Regions from separate parts of the Planococcus sp. TJ-302 genome, predicted to be linked through region 3. Evidence: riboswitches for the same ligand, from Rfam matches in the RefSeq annotation. Region 3 holds a riboswitch; each other region holds the start of a gene.
What was found. A riboswitch is a leader RNA that binds a small molecule or an ion and turns the genes downstream of it on or off. The one in region 3 is predicted to bind S-adenosylmethionine.

Region 1 (4,365 bases), on a different contig from region 3:
CGTTGAATAAATTCTTCGGCACAGAAACGCTTGATTACATCGTTGACGAAGGCGTTCAGCTTCACGGCGGGTATGGCTTTATGCAGGAATACGAAATCGAGCGCATTTACCGCGATTCCCGCATCAACCGCATTTTTGAAGGAACGAATGAAATCAACCGTTTGCTGGTTCCGGGTACGTTATTGCGCAAAGCATTGAAAGGTGAGCTTCCGCTGCTTCAGCACGCACAGAAGTTGCAAGAAGAATTGCTGATGATGATGCCAGAAGAAGTCGGCACAGAAGCTTTGGCGCAGGAAAAATATCTTGTCCGAAACGCGAAGAAAATCGCTTTGTTGGCAATCGGCTTAGCGGCGCAGACATACAGCACGAAATTGGAGCAGGAGCAGGAAATTCTCGTGAACATCGCCGACATCGTCAGCAATGTCTTCGCGATGGAATCTGTCGTTCTCCGCACAGAGAAAGCAATTGCGGCATCAGGCGAAGTAAAAGCGCAGCAGAAATTGCTGTACACGCAGATTTATTGCCAGGAAGCATTCGATAAGATCGAGAAAGACGCGAAAGAAACATTGATCGCAGCAATCGAAGGCGACAACCAGCGCATGATGCTTTCTGCATTGCGCAAATTAACGCGTTCGACGCCATACAACGTTATCGCGAAAAAACGCGAAGCGGCAGTCAAATTGGTCGAAGCAGAAAAATACGTGGTGTAATAGGGACCAACAGGCTCATTCGGTGAGCCTGAAAACGAAAAGAGGATTGGGCAGGGGGCCTAATCCTCTTTTTGCGTTATTCGGGAGGCACAAGCGAAGGGAGTATTTTACATCGACGCAGCGCCCGCGATTTGGTAAGCTTGGAAAAAAAGGAGGATTTTTCTTGATTACCTATTACGCATATCCGAAATGCACAACTTGCCGAAAAGCGAAAAAATGGCTGGACGACCAAGGGATTGAATACAACGAGATCAATATTGCGGAAGCACCGCCTTCAAAAGAGCAGCTCAGCGAAATTTATGGAGCGAGCGGAGTCGACTTGAAGAAGTTTTTCAACACAAGTGGCATGAAATACCGCGAGCTTGGCTTGAAAGACAAGTTGCCCCAAATGAGCGAAGAAGAACAGTTGGAATTGCTGGCTTCTGACGGCATGCTCATTAAACGTCCGCTGGCTTACGGCTACGACAAAGTGACACTCGGGTTCAAAGAACAGGACTTTGAGTCCAGCTGGAGATAGAGCAATTGATTTCTTGTATTTCCGATTTGTTTATGTCAAACTTAGATATGAGTAAACTACATAATATGGAGGGTTTTCGATGAGCACACCACTAGAACTTCGTTATTCAAAAGAGCATGAATGGGTCAAGGTAGAAGGCGCGACAGCACGGATCGGCATTACTGATTTTGCACAAGCTGAACTTGGAGATATCGTTTTTGTCGAATTGCCGCAAGTTGGTGACGAACTGAAAAAAGACCAGCCTTTCGGCAGTGTCGAGTCTGTTAAAACTGTTTCTGAACTTTACGCTCCAATCAGCGGAAAAGTACTGGAAGTAAACAGTGAGCTTGAAGACAGCCCGGAATTTGTTAACGAATCCCCTTATGAAAATGCGTGGATGGTGGTAATCGAATCCCCTAGCGAAGCTGAATTGGGCGAATTGATGACAGCTGAGCAATACAAAGAAATGATCAACGAGTAATTCCAAAGCGCCTTTGTGGCGCTTTTTTTATACACAATTCTGGACATACTTTCCGAGCGAGGTGTTGCTTTATGGAAAAAGTGATTGTGGTGGAAGGAATCAGCGATAAAGTGAGGATAGCGCCGCTTATTGCAGAACCCGTGACGATTCTTTGTACAAATGGTACAGTAAGTGCAACAAGGCTTGAAGAATTGCTGCTGCCGTTTGAAGAAATGGATATCATCATATTGGTGGACGCGGACAAATCAGGCGAGAAGCTGCGCAAACTGGTGAAGCGCGAGTTTCCGGAAGCCCGCCATTTCTATATCAACCCGAGCTACAAAGAAGTAGCTGCTACACCTATCCGCATCCTGATGGATATACTGATATCAGCAAACGTTCAAGTCAATAAGTTTATAGCTGAGGGATGAAACCGCATGAATGAATGGACACATAAAGAATGGCTGAAAGAGAAAAATACAAACGACGTGGCTGCTTACTACCTGTATGCGCCGATGTGCGGAACTTGCCAGATTGCTTCGAAAATGCTGGAGGTCGTGCAGGAACTGGTACCGGATCTGCCAATGGGAAAAGCAAACTTGAACTATGTGCAGGAAATCGCTTCGCTGTATCAAGTGGAAAGCGTCCCGTGCCTGCTCATCACGCAAAATGGACAGCTGAAAGAAAAGATTTACGCGTTCCAATCCGTACCTTATCTGTATGGAAAGTTAAAATCAGTTGACGTATAAATCCAGGCATGGTAAATTAAATTTCTGAAATTAATTAAATATCGTTACTCTTATTAAGAGTGGTGGAGGGAAGTGCCCTATGAAGCCCGGCAACCGTCATGAAAATGAAATGGTGCCAAGTCACGCGAAGCTGAAACTTCGGGAAATGAGAGATCGGTTCAACTTTTTAAGTTACCCTTCTGCTCATTTCTGCGCAGAAGGGTTTTTATTTTTGGATTAGGAGTGTTTATGGAATGATTGAACTTAAAAAGTTATCGAAAGTGTTCGATACGGGCAAAGGCTCGTTGACAGCGGTCGATGGAGTGGAACTGGACATTGCACCAGGCGAGATTTTCGGCATCATCGGCTATAGTGGAGCAGGCAAGAGCACGCTCATCCGTTTATTGAACGGATTGGAAAAGCCGACGTCGGGGTCAGTCGTCATCAACGGCCAGGACATCACAGCGATCAACAGCAAGGAATTGCGCAAAGCACGCCAGAAAGTCAGCATGATTTTCCAGCATTTCAATTTGCTGTGGTCGCGCACCGTCAAAGAAAATATCGAATTTCCGCTTGAAATTGCAGGAGTGCCGAAAGAAAAACGTGCTGAGCGTGTCTTGGAACTTGTGGAGCTCGTTGGACTCACCGGAAGAGAGAACGCGTATCCTGCGCAGCTATCCGGAGGGCAAAAGCAGCGCGTCGGCATTGCCCGTGCTTTAGCGAACAACCCGGAAGTGCTGCTTTGCGATGAAGCCACTTCTGCATTGGATCCGCAGACGACCGATTCGATCCTGGATTTATTGGTGGATATCAACAAACGCTTAGGATTGACCATTGTGCTCATCACTCATGAAATGCATGTCATCCGTAAAATCTGCCACCGCGTCGCCGTCATGGAAGGTGGACGCGTCGTAGAATTAGGAGACGTTCTGAACGTTTTCCAGGCGCCAAAAGAAAACATCACCAAACGTTTTGTTGCTCAGGTGACAGACACCGAAGATTCCCAGGCAACCATCAAGCATTTGCGCGAACTGTATCCGTCGGGTGTCCTCATCAAACTGGTATTCGTCGGAGACCAAACCGAGCAGCCGATCTTAACGAAACTGATTCGTAAATACCCTGTCGATATCAACATTGTGCAGGGGAATATCGCACATACGCAAAGAGGGGCTTATGGAACATTGATCTTACAAATAAAAGGCTCACAGCCTGAAATTGATGAAGCGATCGCTTTCCTTAATGCAGAAGACGTCCAAACGGAGGTGATGGCAAATGATTGAGTCATTATTCCCGAACGTCGACTGGAATGATATGTGGGAAGCTACGCTCGAAACCATTTACATGACCGCGATGTCGACATTTTTCACGTTTGTCATCGGTTTGGTGCTCGGCATCGTCCTATTTTTGACAGCACCGAAGCAATTATGGGCCAACAGCATTGTCAATTGGCTGACCGGTGCATTCGTCAATATTTTCCGTTCAATTCCGTTCATCATCTTAATCATTTTACTGATTCCATTCACGAAGTATATGATCGGAACGATTCGCGGACCGAACGCCGCATTGCCGGCGTTGATCATCGGTGCTGCACCATTTTATGCACGCATGGTATTGATCGCCCTGAAAGAAATTGACAAAGGCGTAATCGAAGCCGCCCGGTCAATGGGTGCAAGCACGTGGACCATCATTCGCAAAGTGCTGCTTCCAGAATCAAAACCGGCACTTATTTCCGGCATCACGGTGACAGCCATTGCCCTTGTCGGTTATACCGCAATGGCAGGCATCATCGGAGCCGGTGGCCTTGGCACCCTGGCGTTCCTTGACGGTTTCCAAAGAAGCCGCCAAGACGTCACACTTATGGCCACGATCCTCATATTGATCATTGTATTTGCCATCCAGTTTATCGGTGACCGTTTGACTGTAAAGTCGGACAAACGCTAATCATAAAAAACACATAAAAAGGGAGACTGA
Region 2 (4,365 bases), 2.1 Mb from region 3:
TGGTGCCGTCAAAATCACAGAAGATGACCGTTTTATTCATGGTTGTTACCCCCATATATCCAATGCTGTTTTTAATTCATGATTTTGTTTTGCTGCTTCGGCAAGTGAATGTTCGTTAAGCACGGCGTCAATTGCCTGGCGGAATGCTTTGCCGCCGCCTGCCGCGCCGTCCGGATGGCCGTGGACGCCGCCGCCTGCGTTAATGATGCTGTCAATACCGAAATCTTCGAACAGCTGCGGCACGAGGCCGGGATGAATGCCAGCTGAAGGCACCGGGAAAGAGCGTTTCAACGCGCTTGCTTTCACAAGCTCTTCGCCAAGCGCCAAGGCCTGGCTTTTTTCAAGTGCAACACTGCCGTAAGGGGAGGGGAACAACGAGAAGTCCGCTCCGGCAATGCGCGTCAATTTGCCGAGTGCGAGCGCTGTCGCTAATCCGTAAGTCGGAGAAGAAGTGAACGCCCCGCTGAATGCCGGATGGGCCATCAATGGAAGCTGAATGTCCGTGTCTTCCGCCAATTCCTGCAGAACGTCGAGCCCATAAGCGTGGACATTGAAGAGCAACGCGTCAGCCCCCAGTTCTCGCGCTTTTTTCGCTTTGTCGCGAAGTGTAGATGTGCGCCCTGAAAGGTTCACGGCATACAAAGTGCGGTGGCCCGTTTCTTCGAATACGCTCTGCAGCACGCTTTTGCCAGCAGTAATCCGCTGCTCAAATGGCGTCAACGGATTGTCAAAAAGGATTTCGTCGTCTTTCACAAGATCGACGCCGCCAAGCGCCTGCTGGCGGAGCTGGGCTTTCAAAAATTCCAAGTCCCGGCCGATCACACCTTTGAAAATACTCATAACAAGCGGGCGGTCATGGACGCCGATCAAACTGCGGACGCCTTCGATACCGAAATGCGGCCCGGGGAAATGCCCAAGCAGTTCATCGTCGAACGCCAAATCAAGCAGCTTCACTTCGCCGTCGAGCGACAACTTTCCAAACACCGTCGTCAGGATGGCGGGCAGGTCCGGCGAGAAATTTGCGCTCGGATAAGAGATTTGCGCTTCGGCGCGAATCAGTCCCGGTTTCAGCGGATGCGGTGCATCATCAAACTCGGTGACCGAGACCACCTCGCCTTTATGCTGTTTTAATTGCTCCTGCTCAAGCAACGGCAAATCGGTCCACGAGCCGATCGTCAAGCCAAGCGCGATGCCTTCCGCCTTTTTCTTGAAAGAGCCGGGTTTTCCGTAAAGCTGGTAAGTAGCTGTCAATCTGCTCAAATTATCCACACTCCGTTTACATTGATTGAAAACATAAAAAAACCTCTTCAAACAAGAAGAGGTTAATGGGCTTAACAACTTCTTATTTCTCAGCCTGTCAAACGGGCTGCAAGAATTAGCACCGTGTCCATTGCTGGACCGGTTGCCGGGTGTCATAGGGCTTGTCCCTCCACCTGCTCTGAATAAGAATGCGTATTCAATTGGTTTCGATATACAAAGTAATTCTGATTATTCCACGATTAAAACTTTCTGTCAATAATTATCTGTAAATTGTGGATGAGAGGCAGTCTGAATATTCGACCGATATTCCGCAAAACAGCTGCGAAGGCATGGACCCAAGCATTGGGGCAATGCCTTTGCGACGAAGTGCGCAGCACTGCAACGCACTTTAATGTCTCGAAGCTAGCGCAGCGATGCAGAGACAGGAGCAGTAAGGTTTTCTCCGCTGTTTTGCTCCATATCTCGAGAATCGAAAGCAACTTCAGAAAGTGTGTCTTTCATGTTCTTCGTTAAAAGAAATGATTCTGTATTAAAATATATCTTTGAATGCAGCGTAAGGCGGCGAGGGCAAACATACTGCTCCTGCATCGCTGCGCTAGCTTCGTCGCAAAGGCTAGGCCTAGCCTAGCCTTTCCTGCGGGATCAGTGGGTCAATGGAGGCTCCATGCCCACCCCGCGGTAAGCGTCCGCCTGAAGCGAAATGAAAAGGAATATTGAAAAAAGTTATTGACACTCAATTCTGAACCATGATAGGATTCTTTTCAAACAGCATACACATACGCATTAAAAACTCTTATCAAGAGCAGGCAGAGGGAAATTGGCCCTATGACGCCCAGCAACCGACCGTAATACCTTCGTGAGAAGGGGCGCTTCAGCGCCGGGATGAAAATCCCGCAAGGCACGGTGCTAATTCCATCAGAAATGTACATTTCTGAAAGATAAGAGGCATGGAATCTATATTTCTGAGCCTCTTTCTTTTGGGAAAGAGGCTTTTTATTTTGCATTCGAAAGGTAGATGACATATGGCAACAGCAGCTAAACAATACGAAGAATTGACAGTAGAGTCCGCCATTGAGCTTGCGAGAACGCATTATCCATTCCCGGCTGGCGCGGCATTGCAATGCGACGAAATCGGCGATGGCAACTTGAATTACGTATTCCGCGTGACGGATCAGGAAAGCGGCAAGAGCGTTATTTTGAAACAGGCGCTGCCGTATGCGAAAGTCGTCGGCGAAAGCTGGCCGCTGACGTTGCAGCGCGCACAGATCGAGGCAGATGCCCTTCGGAAACACGGTGAATTCGTGCCGAATCTGGTGCCGGCTGTTTATGCCACGGATGCGGTATTGGCTTTGACGGTCATGGAAGATTTATCGCATTTGACGATTGCCCGCGAAGGCTTGATTGCCGGAAAGGCGTATCCGCAGCTGTCGACGGATATCGGCGAATACTTGGCGCGCACCTTGTTCCAGACATCGGATTTTGCGCTTCATCCATTTGAAAAGAAAAAGCTCGCTGCGGCTTTCTCGAATCCGGAGCTGTGCAAGATTACCGAAGACCTGATTTTTACAGACCCGTTTTTTGATAATGAAACCAATGATTTCGAGCCGGAGCTGAAAGAGGCTGTGGAAGCGCGATGGGCTAACAAAGCGCTTCAGTTGGAAGCGGCGAAGTTGAAGTTTAGTTTTTTGACTGAAGCGGAAGCGCTGCTGCACGGCGATCTCCATACCGGCAGCATCTTCGCCAGCGACAGCGAAACGAAGGTTATCGATCCGGAATTCGCTTATTACGGGCCGATCGGCTTTGATGTCGGCTTGTTTCTCGCAAATTTGATTTTCCAATCACTGACGCGCAGCGGAGACCAGCGCACAGTGATCCATTCGCATATTGAACGCACGTGGGAAACGTTTGAAGCAAGATTCACGGCCCTTTGGGAAAACAAAGGCATTGAAGCTTATCAAGGAACGGAAGGCTATCGCGAATTCATCATCGAGAAGATTTTCCGGGATGCACTGGGCTTTGCGGGTTGTGAACTGATCCGCCGGACAATCGGCCTGGCGCATGTTAAAGACCTCGACGGCATCGAGGACACTGGCCGCCGTATTGAATTGAAAAAAAGGGCATTGCAGTTTGGCGAAAAGCTGATTTTGCAGCGTGCTGAAGTGAAAAGCATCTACGAAGTAACAGCGTTAATCGGGGAGGCGGAATAATGGCGATCCCGTTATCAATTTCCTGGAAAGACGGCAAGCTGACGATTTTGGACCAGCAGAAACTGCCTCATGTGATCGAGTACGTGGCGCTGGAAACCTTGGAAGACGTCTATGAAGCAATTTTGACGCTGAAAGTACGCGGCGCGCCGGCAATCGGTATAGCGGCTGCGTATGGATTGGCGCTAGCTGCAGTCCGCCACGACACGGATGAACTCCAAACTTTTTTCCATTTGGTTGAAAAAGACGCGGCGCATTTGGGCAGCTCGCGCCCGACAGCGGTCAATCTGGTATGGGCGCTAAAGCGGCTGACGGCAAAAGTGAAAGGTGCTGCAACCGTCGAGCAAGGAAAAGTGCTGTTGCTTGAAGAAGCGGTGCGCATCCATGAAGAAGACGAAGCGGCAGGCCGGAAAATCGGCGAATACGGCCTGTCTTTATTGGAAGGCAAAACGCGCGTCATGACGATTTGCAACGCCGGGTCAATCGCTACTGCAAAATACGGCACAGCGTTGGCGCCGTTTCATCTGGGCAGCGAACTAGGACGGCAATTTGAAGTTTATGCTTGTGAAACGCGTCCGGTTTTTCAAGGGTCCCGGCTGACGGTGTGGGAGCTGCAGCAATCGGGCGTCGACGTTACGCTGATCACTGACAGCATGGCCGCCCACACGATTGGTGCAAAAAATATTGAAGCGATCATTGTCGGAGCCGACCGCATTGCTGCGAACGGCGACACCGCGAACAAAATCGGCACTTTGAATTTAGCGCTGCTCGCTGATGCGTACGGCATTCCGTTTTATGTAGCGGCACCGGCATCGACATTCGACTTATCCATTTCTTCCGGCCGAGAAATTCCAATCGAGGAACGCAAAGCGGAAGAAATCACGCATATTGCCGGCATACA
Region 3 (4,365 bases):
TCGATTTTGTCGCCAAGCATTTCAGCGTAGACAGTCGCGTGCAATGGAAGGAAAGGTGACCCGAAGCACGTAGAGAATGTCGCTTCCGGAGAAGTGACGCCGCGCTCAGTGCCCGCAAGTTTCGATGTGTATCCGCTTAGGAAATGGTACATCGCCTGCTCTTTTGTCAATTTGCTGATTGGAGGCAGTACGCCGAAAGCGTCTGCAGTCAAAAAGACGATTGTTTTTGGATGGCCTGCCACTGAAGGGAAGACAATATTTTTGATTGCATGGATCGGATATGCTGCACGTGTGTTTTCTGTTAAAGAACCGTCAGCGTAATCCGGAATGCGTGTTTCTTCATCCACTACTACGTTTTCAAGTACAGAACCGAACGTGATTGCGTCATAGATTTGCGGTTCATGTTCGCGCGTTAAATTAATCGTTTTCGCATAGCATCCGCCTTCAATGTTGAAGACGCCGTTATCAGACCAGCCATGCTCGTCGTCGCCGATCAATTTGCGGTTTTCGTCTGCAGACAATGTTGTTTTGCCTGTTCCAGACAAACCGAAGAACAACGTTACATCGCCTTCTTCGCCGACGTTCGCTGAACAATGCATAGGAAGGATGCCTTGTTCAGGAAGCAGGTAGTTCATGATCGAGAAGATCGCTTTTTTCATTTCGCCGGCATATTCTGTTCCGCCGATCAAGATGATTTTTTGCTCCATCGATACAATGATGAAAGTTTCAGAATCCGTACCATCCACAGCAGGATCTGCGTGGAACGTTGGTGCATAGACAACTGTGAATTGCGCTTCGTGGCTTGTCAATTCCTCTTTTGTCGGACGGATGAACAGTTGATGAGCGAATAGGTTATGCCAAGCGTATTCGTTGATGGTCTGAATGCCCAGACGCGATTCAGGATCAGCACCGGCGTATCCTTTGAATACGAACAGCTCATCTTTTTGCTTCATGTGGTCCAGCACTTTAGCGTACAGGTTTTCGAAAACTTCGGATGAAATCGGGCGATTTACAGAACCCCAGTCAATTTTATCTTTAGAAATAGCTTCATCTACGATATATTTATCTTTAGGGGAGCGGCCAGTGTATTTGCCAGTTTCAGCTTTTACTGCGCCATCTTTCGTCAAAACAGCTTCTCCACGGGATGTGGCTGCTTCGATTAATTGTGGAACTGATAATTGCACGTGTATATTTTGGCCATTTAAAAGATCCTTTAAATTGCTTGAGAAGTTTACTGGATTCATTTATATGTACCTTCCTTTTCGGTTATTCCCATAGCCATGGGGAGCTTGTATATTTCGTAGATTAGTATAACACATTATAGCCATTAGTCTATACTAATAACCCGGTGACATGAAAAAGTAACAATAATTTGGCATTAATCCATTCATCATGTGGATCAATAAAGTTTTGCACTTCTATTTGGCTAAAAACGTTGACATCACTATATACATTCCGTATGATGAAAAATTGTACGGATACTCTTATTCCGAGCTGGTGGAGGGGACAGGCCCTATGAAACCCGGCAACCTGCTGCATTTGCAGAGAAGGTGCCAAACCTGAAGCAAGGAACTCAACCTTGGACGATAAGAGTGAAAGGTGCTTATGATGATTTTTCCTTTCCTCATTTATTTATGAGTGAAGGGATTTTTTTATGAATCGCCCTTAATCCTCGTGTGCAAAGGCCACAACGGCTTGAAGTTCAATCCAGTTCGACTGGAACGGACTTGACATGGGAAAACGAGTACCGTATCAATTTCGAGAGCAATCTCGCAGGATATAAGGAGGAGCTTTTTTTGACAAACCGTAAATTATTCACATCAGAATCAGTAACAGAAGGACATCCGGATAAAATCTGTGACCAAATCTCAGATGCCATCCTTGATGCAATCTTAGCAGCAGACCCGAACGCACGGGTAGCATGCGAAACGACAGTAACAACAGGTTTGGTGCTTGTTGCGGGAGAAATTACGACATCGACGTATGTCGACATCCCAAAAGTAGTGCGCCAAACAGTTAAAGATATCGGCTATACACGCGCGAAATACGGTTTCGACTCTGAAACAAGCGCTGTTTTGACAGCGATTGATGAGCAGTCTGCGGATATTGCTGCGGGAGTCAACGTGGCTCTTGAAGCACGCGAAGGGCAAATGACTGATAAAGAATTGGATGAAATCGGAGCAGGAGACCAAGGTCTGATGTTCGGATACGCATCTAACGAAACAGAAGAATTGATGCCATTGCCAATCAGCTTGGCACATAAACTGGCTCGCCGCCTTGCAGAAGTGCGCAAAGAAGAGATCCTTCCATATTTGCGTCCGGATGGCAAAACGCAAGTGACGATCGAATACGATGAAAACAATAAACCGTTCCGCGTTGACACAATCGTCATCTCGACTCAGCATCACCCAGAAGTGACGCTTGAGCAGATTCAGCGCAACATCAAAGAATATGTCATCAACGCAGTCGTTCCGGCTAATTTGATCGATGAGGATACAAAATACTTCATCAACCCGACAGGCCGTTTTGTTATCGGTGGACCACAAGGAGATGCGGGCTTGACTGGCCGCAAAATCATCGTAGATACTTACGGCGGTTATGCGCGCCACGGCGGCGGTGCTTTCTCAGGCAAAGATGCGACTAAAGTGGACCGTTCAGGTGCATACGCTGCACGCTATGTTGCGAAAAACATCGTTGCTGCAGGCCTTGCAGACAAATGTGAAGTCCAAGTGGCTTACGCAATCGGGGTAGCACACCCGGTTTCAATCGCTATCGATACATTCGGAACAGGCAAAGTAAGCGAAGACACTTTGATTGACTTAGTGCGCGAAAACTTCGATTTGCGTCCAGCTGGCATCATCAAAATGCTTGACCTGCGCCGCCCAATCTACAAGCAGACTGCAGCATACGGACATTTTGGCCGTACGGACGTGGATCTGCCATGGGAACGTACGGATAAAGCAGCAATCCTAAAAGAACAATCAGGCGTTGCTGCAGAATAAATTAATATAATAGTAGAAAAGACGATCGGCAAATCTGCCGGTCGTCTTTTTTTGAATAAGAACAGCATCAATAAGCCATTGAATAGTTGGAGAAAAATGATAGAATAAATGTAAATAATTAAATATTCTAAAAATAATGGATATTAATTCGTTTGCATTGCAGGAAAATGCGCAGCTTAAAAAAAGCCGGCTTTTGGCCGGCTAGAAAATCTTTTTATTTTTCTTGCAGCGATTTGTAATAAGCACCTTTTTCAGCATATTCGCGGACGATTCGCTCCATGTCTGCTTTGTCTTCGTCTTTTAGTTCACGGACAACTTTTGCGGGGCGGCCGAGGGCGAGCATGCCTGGCGGAATGACTTTTCCAGGCGGAACGAGGCTGCCCGCTCCGATAAATGCCCCTTCGCCGATTTCGGCGCCGTCAAGAATGACGGAACCCATGCCGACAAGTGCTCCTTTGCGGATTTTGCAGCTGTGCAAGGTGACTTGGTGGCCAATGGTTACGTTGTCTTCAAGAATCAGCGGATTGTTCGGGCTTTGGTGCAAGACACAGAGATCCTGGATATTGGTTTTATTGCCAATGATGGTCGGTGCGACATCGCCGCGGATAACGGTATTGAACCAGACGGAAGATTCAGCGCCGATGGTAACGTCACCGGTAACCGTCGCGAAGTCCGCGATAAAAACCGAAGGATGAATGTCTGGCTGTTTGCCGTGGAAAGGATAAATCATGGGAAAACCTCCAAATTAGTTAATAACTATCTTTAATCCTATCAAATTCGATGCAAAGGTCAAAATATTGGCGTTCATATGAAGATAAGGGGATGATGGATTTGTGGAAATGGGAAGCGGAAGGACAGGCGAAAGCGGTAATGGTCCTTGTACATAGTGCATACGAACATCACATGAAATATGCGTGGCTGATCGAACAATGGCGGTCTGCAGGCTTCCATGTCATCATGGGGGACTTGCCAGGGCATGGCCGCGGAATTCCGGGCAGCAAGCCGCATAATGAAGCTTTTAACGATTACGAAAAATCAGTGGAGCAGGCGATTACGGTTGCTTTGGAAAATGAGCTGCCGGTTTTTGTATTAGGCCATGGCCTCGGAGCGACGATCGCGATGAATGTTTTGGGCGAAAAAGCTTTTCCGGTAGCTGGAGTGATATTGAGTTCGCCGTGGCTCCATTTACTGAAAACCCCTTCTGTCTTGGCGCCCGCTTTATCAAAGTTGGGAAGCCTTCGCATTGACCACGGTTTGAAAATTGAAGACTTAACGAGCAATCCGGAATCGATCGAATCAGAAAGCGGAGACCCTTCCTACCGCACGGCTGTGACGATGGGCTGGTACCGCGAATTGCATTCTT
Region 4 (4,365 bases), 1.9 Mb from region 3:
ATGCTCAAATAGGGCAACAGCAGTTCAACGCCAGAACTTATTTTGTCGAGCGGCGGAGCCGGTGAAGATATTACTTGTTCTTCAAGCGCAAACAGGCCGGCAAGTGCCATCAGCAGCAGTGCGAGCGACCATAGCGGATCATAGATGGTCCCGGAAAAGTAGCTGCCGGTTGCTGTTGCGTAAAGGTAAATGCTGTCAGCGGCAATCTGGATTAACAAGCTGGTTGCTATCAAATTCAGAACATTGCGGGAGAAAAGCGGGAAAGAGCCTGTGTAAAAGCTGATCAGGCCGAACAGCAGCATTAGGCTGCCGATGGGATAGCTGGCGGAAACGATAAGCGCTAAAACAGAAGCCGGTCCGATTATGAGGTCACGAATGATGAAATGCCAGCTGAGCGCAGTGAACACGGCCATAATGATGCCCATGTCAAAGATGACTTTTAACGGCTGCAGATTTCTCCGTACCTGCCAAAGATGGTACAAAATCGCGGCCAGATAAAAAGCGACTTGTAGAAAATAGAACAGGTCGGTCCATCCCGGGTATTGTATTTCTTTCCCGAGGACGTTTTCTGTGTAAATCCACAGGCCTTCCGCTATCACGTAGCTTAAGCAGCCGAGAGAAACCAGCAGCCAGAAAACTTTTTCCTTGCCGGAAATCTTTCGGTAAACAGCGAACAAGACGGCAGCTGCAACTAAGGGCGCGAAAGCGGAAACCAAATTGATCGCCAGCAAAGTGGCCGGGTCATTGGCTGTACTGTGCAGCACCAAGTAATAGAAAACGCCGATGTGCAGGACTATGTACAGCATGAAAGCATTTTTGATGGATAAACTGGTAATGGCGTTTCACCTCCTTATTTTTTTGAAATGAAATGGCTAGGAATAAAAAATTGTTTTGAAAGTATATTTTTCCTTATTATAGTTAATTATTCCTTAAAATGGAATAAGTTTATTCGCATTTGGAAAACAAAAGAATGGGTTTTTATTCCTTTATTAAGCCTGAAAAGCCAAGGATAAAAGCGGCAAGCGGATTAGTAACATCTACGCCGGATGGAAGATATACTGATGCTAGGGCATTTAAAGTACATATGGAAGGGACGGATGAAGATGGAGAAATACCGCATTGACCAAAGCAAAGGGATGGAGTTCGGCATTTATACGCTTGGCGACCATTTGCCGGATCCGCACACGGGCAACCGCATTACTGCGGGGCAACGGATCAAGGAAATCATCGAAATGGCAAAGCTCGCGGACCAAGCCGGGCTGGATTTCTTCAGCGTCGGCGAAAGCCATCAGGAATTTTTCGCCACACAAGCGCATACCGTCGTGCTGAGTGCGATTGCGCAAGCAACGAAGAACATCAAGGTGGGAAGTTCATCGACGATCATCAGCACATCCGATCCGGTAAGGGTATACGAGGATTTCTCGACGATCGATTTGATTTCGGACGGACGTGCGGAAATCATTGCGGGACGCGCTTCGCGCATCGGGCTTTTTGAACTGCTCGGCTATAATGTCCATGATTACGAAGAATTGTACGAAGAGAAATTCAATCTTCTGCTGGAGATCAACCGGCAGGAAAAGGTCAATTGGAGCGGAAAATTCCGCGCATCGCTGCGCGACGCCGAGGTCATCCCGCGCCCGCACAATGGGTCATTGCCGATTTGGCGGGCAGTCGGTGGCCATCCGTCGAGCGCCATAAAGGCCGGACAGGCAGGCGTGCCGATGATGCTCGCCACACTTGGCGGGCCGGCTGAAAGTTTCGGGCATTCGATTGATGTTTACCGCGAAGCATTAGCTGAAAACGGCTTCGATCCCGCTGAGTTCCCGGTCGCAACTGCCGGCTTTTTCAACGCGGCCGAAACGACGCAGCAGGCATTCGAAGAAAGTTACCCACATGTGGATAAAGGCATGATGCGCACCAACGGCCGAGGTTTTCCACAGCCTCATTTCATGCAAGGCGCGCATCCCCATCATGTGATGAATATCGGCAGCCCGCAGCAGATCATCGAAAAGATTCTCTACCAGCACGAAGTGTTCGGCCACCAGCGTTATATCGCCCAAATGGATTTCGGTGGCGTACCGTTCGGCCGGATCGAGCGCAACATCGAGCTGATTGCGACCGAAATTTTGCCAGCTGTGAAAAAATTCACCGCCATAAAATAACTACAAAACCTAAAAACGGCTCATCCGCAGGGGATGAGCCGTTTTTTCGCGTTCAATCGAATTCTTTCTTTTCCCATTCATCATCCGGAATCTCCAGGTCTTCTCCTGAAAACCGTTCTTCTTTGAACGGGTCGCCGTTCAGGTGGAAGCCGTTCTGCTCCCAGAATCCAGGATGGTTCTCGTCGACAAACTCGATGCCGCGCACCCATTTGACGCTTTTCCAGAAATACAGATGCGGCACGACAAAGCGCAGCGGATAGCCGTGCTTGGCCGTCAGCGGTTCGTCGTCCAGTGAATGGGCGAGCAGCACATCTTCGCGGTCCAAATCGCTGAGCGCGACATTCGTCGTGTAATCGTAATCGCCGTGGAGCATGACATATTGGCTGTTTGGCGTAACGCCGAGCGCTTTCATCAAGTCCTGAAACTTCACGCCAGTAAAGGAATTATCAAAGCGCGACCAGCGCGTCACGCAATGGATGTCGCGCTGCACCGTCGTTTGCGGGAGCTCCAAAATATCGTTATACGACAGCGTCACTTCCTGCTCGACGCGGCCATAGATTTTCAGTGTCCAGTCGTCCATATTGTATTCGGGCACTTCGCCTTCGTGCAAAACTGGAAAGCGCTCGGTCAGCACTTGCCCGGGCGGCAAGCGGTCAGCGAGTGCCGGATCGGCCACCGGCACGCGGGTCCGTTTGATGCGGTCTGCTTTGTTCAACTTCATCTAATCACTCCTCCACACAAAAAAACTCCCCCTCGCGAGAGGAAGAGTTAGGCGCAAAAGCAAGAACAGACTCTCCCTCATCTCTCAAAGCATCGCTGCTTTGTTGGATTTGGCACCATACTAGTCAAACTAGCGGTTGCCGGGCGTCATAGGGCCAGTCCCTCTGCCTCTCTTGATAAGGTTACGTAGTTTTATGTAATTTTTCTGATAAGACTTATTCTATCCAATTGGCCACGGGATGACAATGATGTTGAAGAATTTATTCGAATAAAACTTTTTAGAACGCCGTTCAGATAGAAAAAATCGGCTTTCTTCTATATAAAGAAAATTGGGCAGGTGGACGGATCACAGGGCAGAAAAAAGAATTTTAAGTTTTTTTAAAAAAGAGTGATCTAAAAATGAACCACGTGCGTTTTGTAGTCAGAATCAAATAAAACACAGAGAAAAAGGAGATGTTCATTTATGAAAGTCAACAAATTATTAGTAGCTCTTCCACTTACACTAGCCCTATTGGTGCCGACAGCGGCATTGGCTGACAGCCACGGATCATCACATTCAACTCCAGCGTCTAGCGAAGTTGGAGCAGGAACAGCAACACCAGCGGGCGAACTTCGCATCGCACTTGATACAGTTTTAACGGAGCATGCATTCTTAGCAGTAGAAGCAATGAGAAAAGGCGTTGACGGAGCAGAAGACTTCGACCAGGCATCTGGCGCATTGTTGGCAAACGCTGACGATTTGAAAGCGGCAGTCGCTTCTGTATACGGTGAAGAAGGCGCAGCTCAATTCGACGAGATCTGGAAATCGCATATCGGCTATTTCGTGGATTACGTAACAGCAACAGCAAATGACGATCAAGCTGGAAAAGACCAGGCTTTGGCTGAACTTGAAGAATACAAAACAACACAATCTGAATTCTTCGATACAGCAACTGAAGGACGTTTGCCAGCAGCAGCTGTGAGCGAAGGCTTGGATATGCACATTGACCAGTTGATCAAATCGTTTGACGCTTACGTTGCGGGAGACTTTGAAACTTCATATGCTCTTGAACGCGAATCAATCCAGCACATGAGCATGTTCGCTGAAACTCTTTCAATCGCAATCACTGACCAATTCGCTGATAAATTTGAAAACACAAACCCGGACACACCGGCAATCGATCTACGCGCTTCTTTGAACACAACGTTCACTGAGCATGCTGGATTAGCGGTAATGGCAATGCAAGACGGTGCTGATGGCGCTGAAAGCTTCGACACGGCAGCTGCTTCTTTATTGGCAAATGCTGACGACTTGACTGCTGCAGTAACATCCGTTTACGGCGAAGAAGCTGGAGCAGCATTCGACGAAACATGGAAATCACACATCGGTTACTTTGTAGATTACGTAGTAGCAACAGGTGAAGACAATGCTGAAGGGCAAGAAAAAGCAAAAGCTGAACTTGACGAGTACATCGTTGAACAAGCAGCACTTCTTGATGGCGCA

Region 1: another riboswitch for S-adenosylmethionine. It lies ahead of AC4EHB_RS14915 (methionine ABC transporter ATP-binding protein); the one in region 3 lies ahead of metK (methionine adenosyltransferase).
Region 2: another riboswitch for S-adenosylmethionine. It lies ahead of mtnK (S-methyl-5-thioribose kinase); the one in region 3 lies ahead of metK (methionine adenosyltransferase).
Region 4: another riboswitch for S-adenosylmethionine. It lies ahead of AC4EHB_RS09315 (sulfite oxidase-like oxidoreductase); the one in region 3 lies ahead of metK (methionine adenosyltransferase).

What each region holds. Positions count from the first base shown of each region.
Region 1 is NZ_JBZDOI010000004.1:51,489-55,853, reverse strand. Features, by position in the region: gene AC4EHB_RS14940 (acyl-CoA dehydrogenase FadE) at 1-710, shown strand, start outside; gene AC4EHB_RS14935 (arsenate reductase family protein) at 874-1,227, shown strand; gene gcvH (glycine cleavage system protein GcvH) at 1,307-1,687, shown strand; gene AC4EHB_RS14925 (toprim domain-containing protein) at 1,759-2,097, shown strand; gene AC4EHB_RS14920 (thioredoxin family protein) at 2,104-2,415, shown strand; SAM riboswitch class I at 2,463-2,567, shown strand; gene AC4EHB_RS14915 (methionine ABC transporter ATP-binding protein) at 2,649-3,674, shown strand; gene AC4EHB_RS14910 (methionine ABC transporter permease) at 3,667-4,335, shown strand.
Region 2 is NZ_JBZDOI010000001.1:2,144,406-2,148,770, reverse strand. Features, by position in the region: gene AC4EHB_RS10440 (2-hydroxy-3-keto-5-methylthiopentenyl-1-phosphate phosphatase) at 1-40, opposite strand, end outside; gene AC4EHB_RS10435 (2,3-diketo-5-methylthiopentyl-1-phosphate enolase) at 46-1,260, opposite strand; SAM riboswitch class I at 1,340-1,449, opposite strand; SAM riboswitch class I at 2,051-2,205, shown strand; gene mtnK (S-methyl-5-thioribose kinase) at 2,283-3,467, shown strand; gene mtnA (S-methyl-5-thioribose-1-phosphate isomerase) at 3,467-4,365, shown strand, end outside.
Region 3 is NZ_JBZDOI010000001.1:17,052-21,416, forward strand. Features, by position in the region: gene pckA (phosphoenolpyruvate carboxykinase (ATP)) at 1-1,244, opposite strand, end outside; SAM riboswitch class I at 1,482-1,593, shown strand; gene metK (methionine adenosyltransferase) at 1,797-3,002, shown strand; gene AC4EHB_RS00205 (gamma carbonic anhydrase) at 3,217-3,732, opposite strand; gene AC4EHB_RS00210 (alpha/beta hydrolase) at 3,825-4,365, shown strand, end outside.
Region 4 is NZ_JBZDOI010000001.1:1,909,178-1,913,542, reverse strand. Features, by position in the region: gene AC4EHB_RS09325 (putative bifunctional diguanylate cyclase/phosphodiesterase) at 1-806, opposite strand, end outside; gene AC4EHB_RS09320 (LLM class flavin-dependent oxidoreductase) at 1,104-2,162, shown strand; gene AC4EHB_RS09315 (sulfite oxidase-like oxidoreductase) at 2,215-2,877, opposite strand; SAM riboswitch class I at 2,958-3,065, opposite strand; gene AC4EHB_RS09310 (copper amine oxidase) at 3,346-4,365, shown strand, end outside.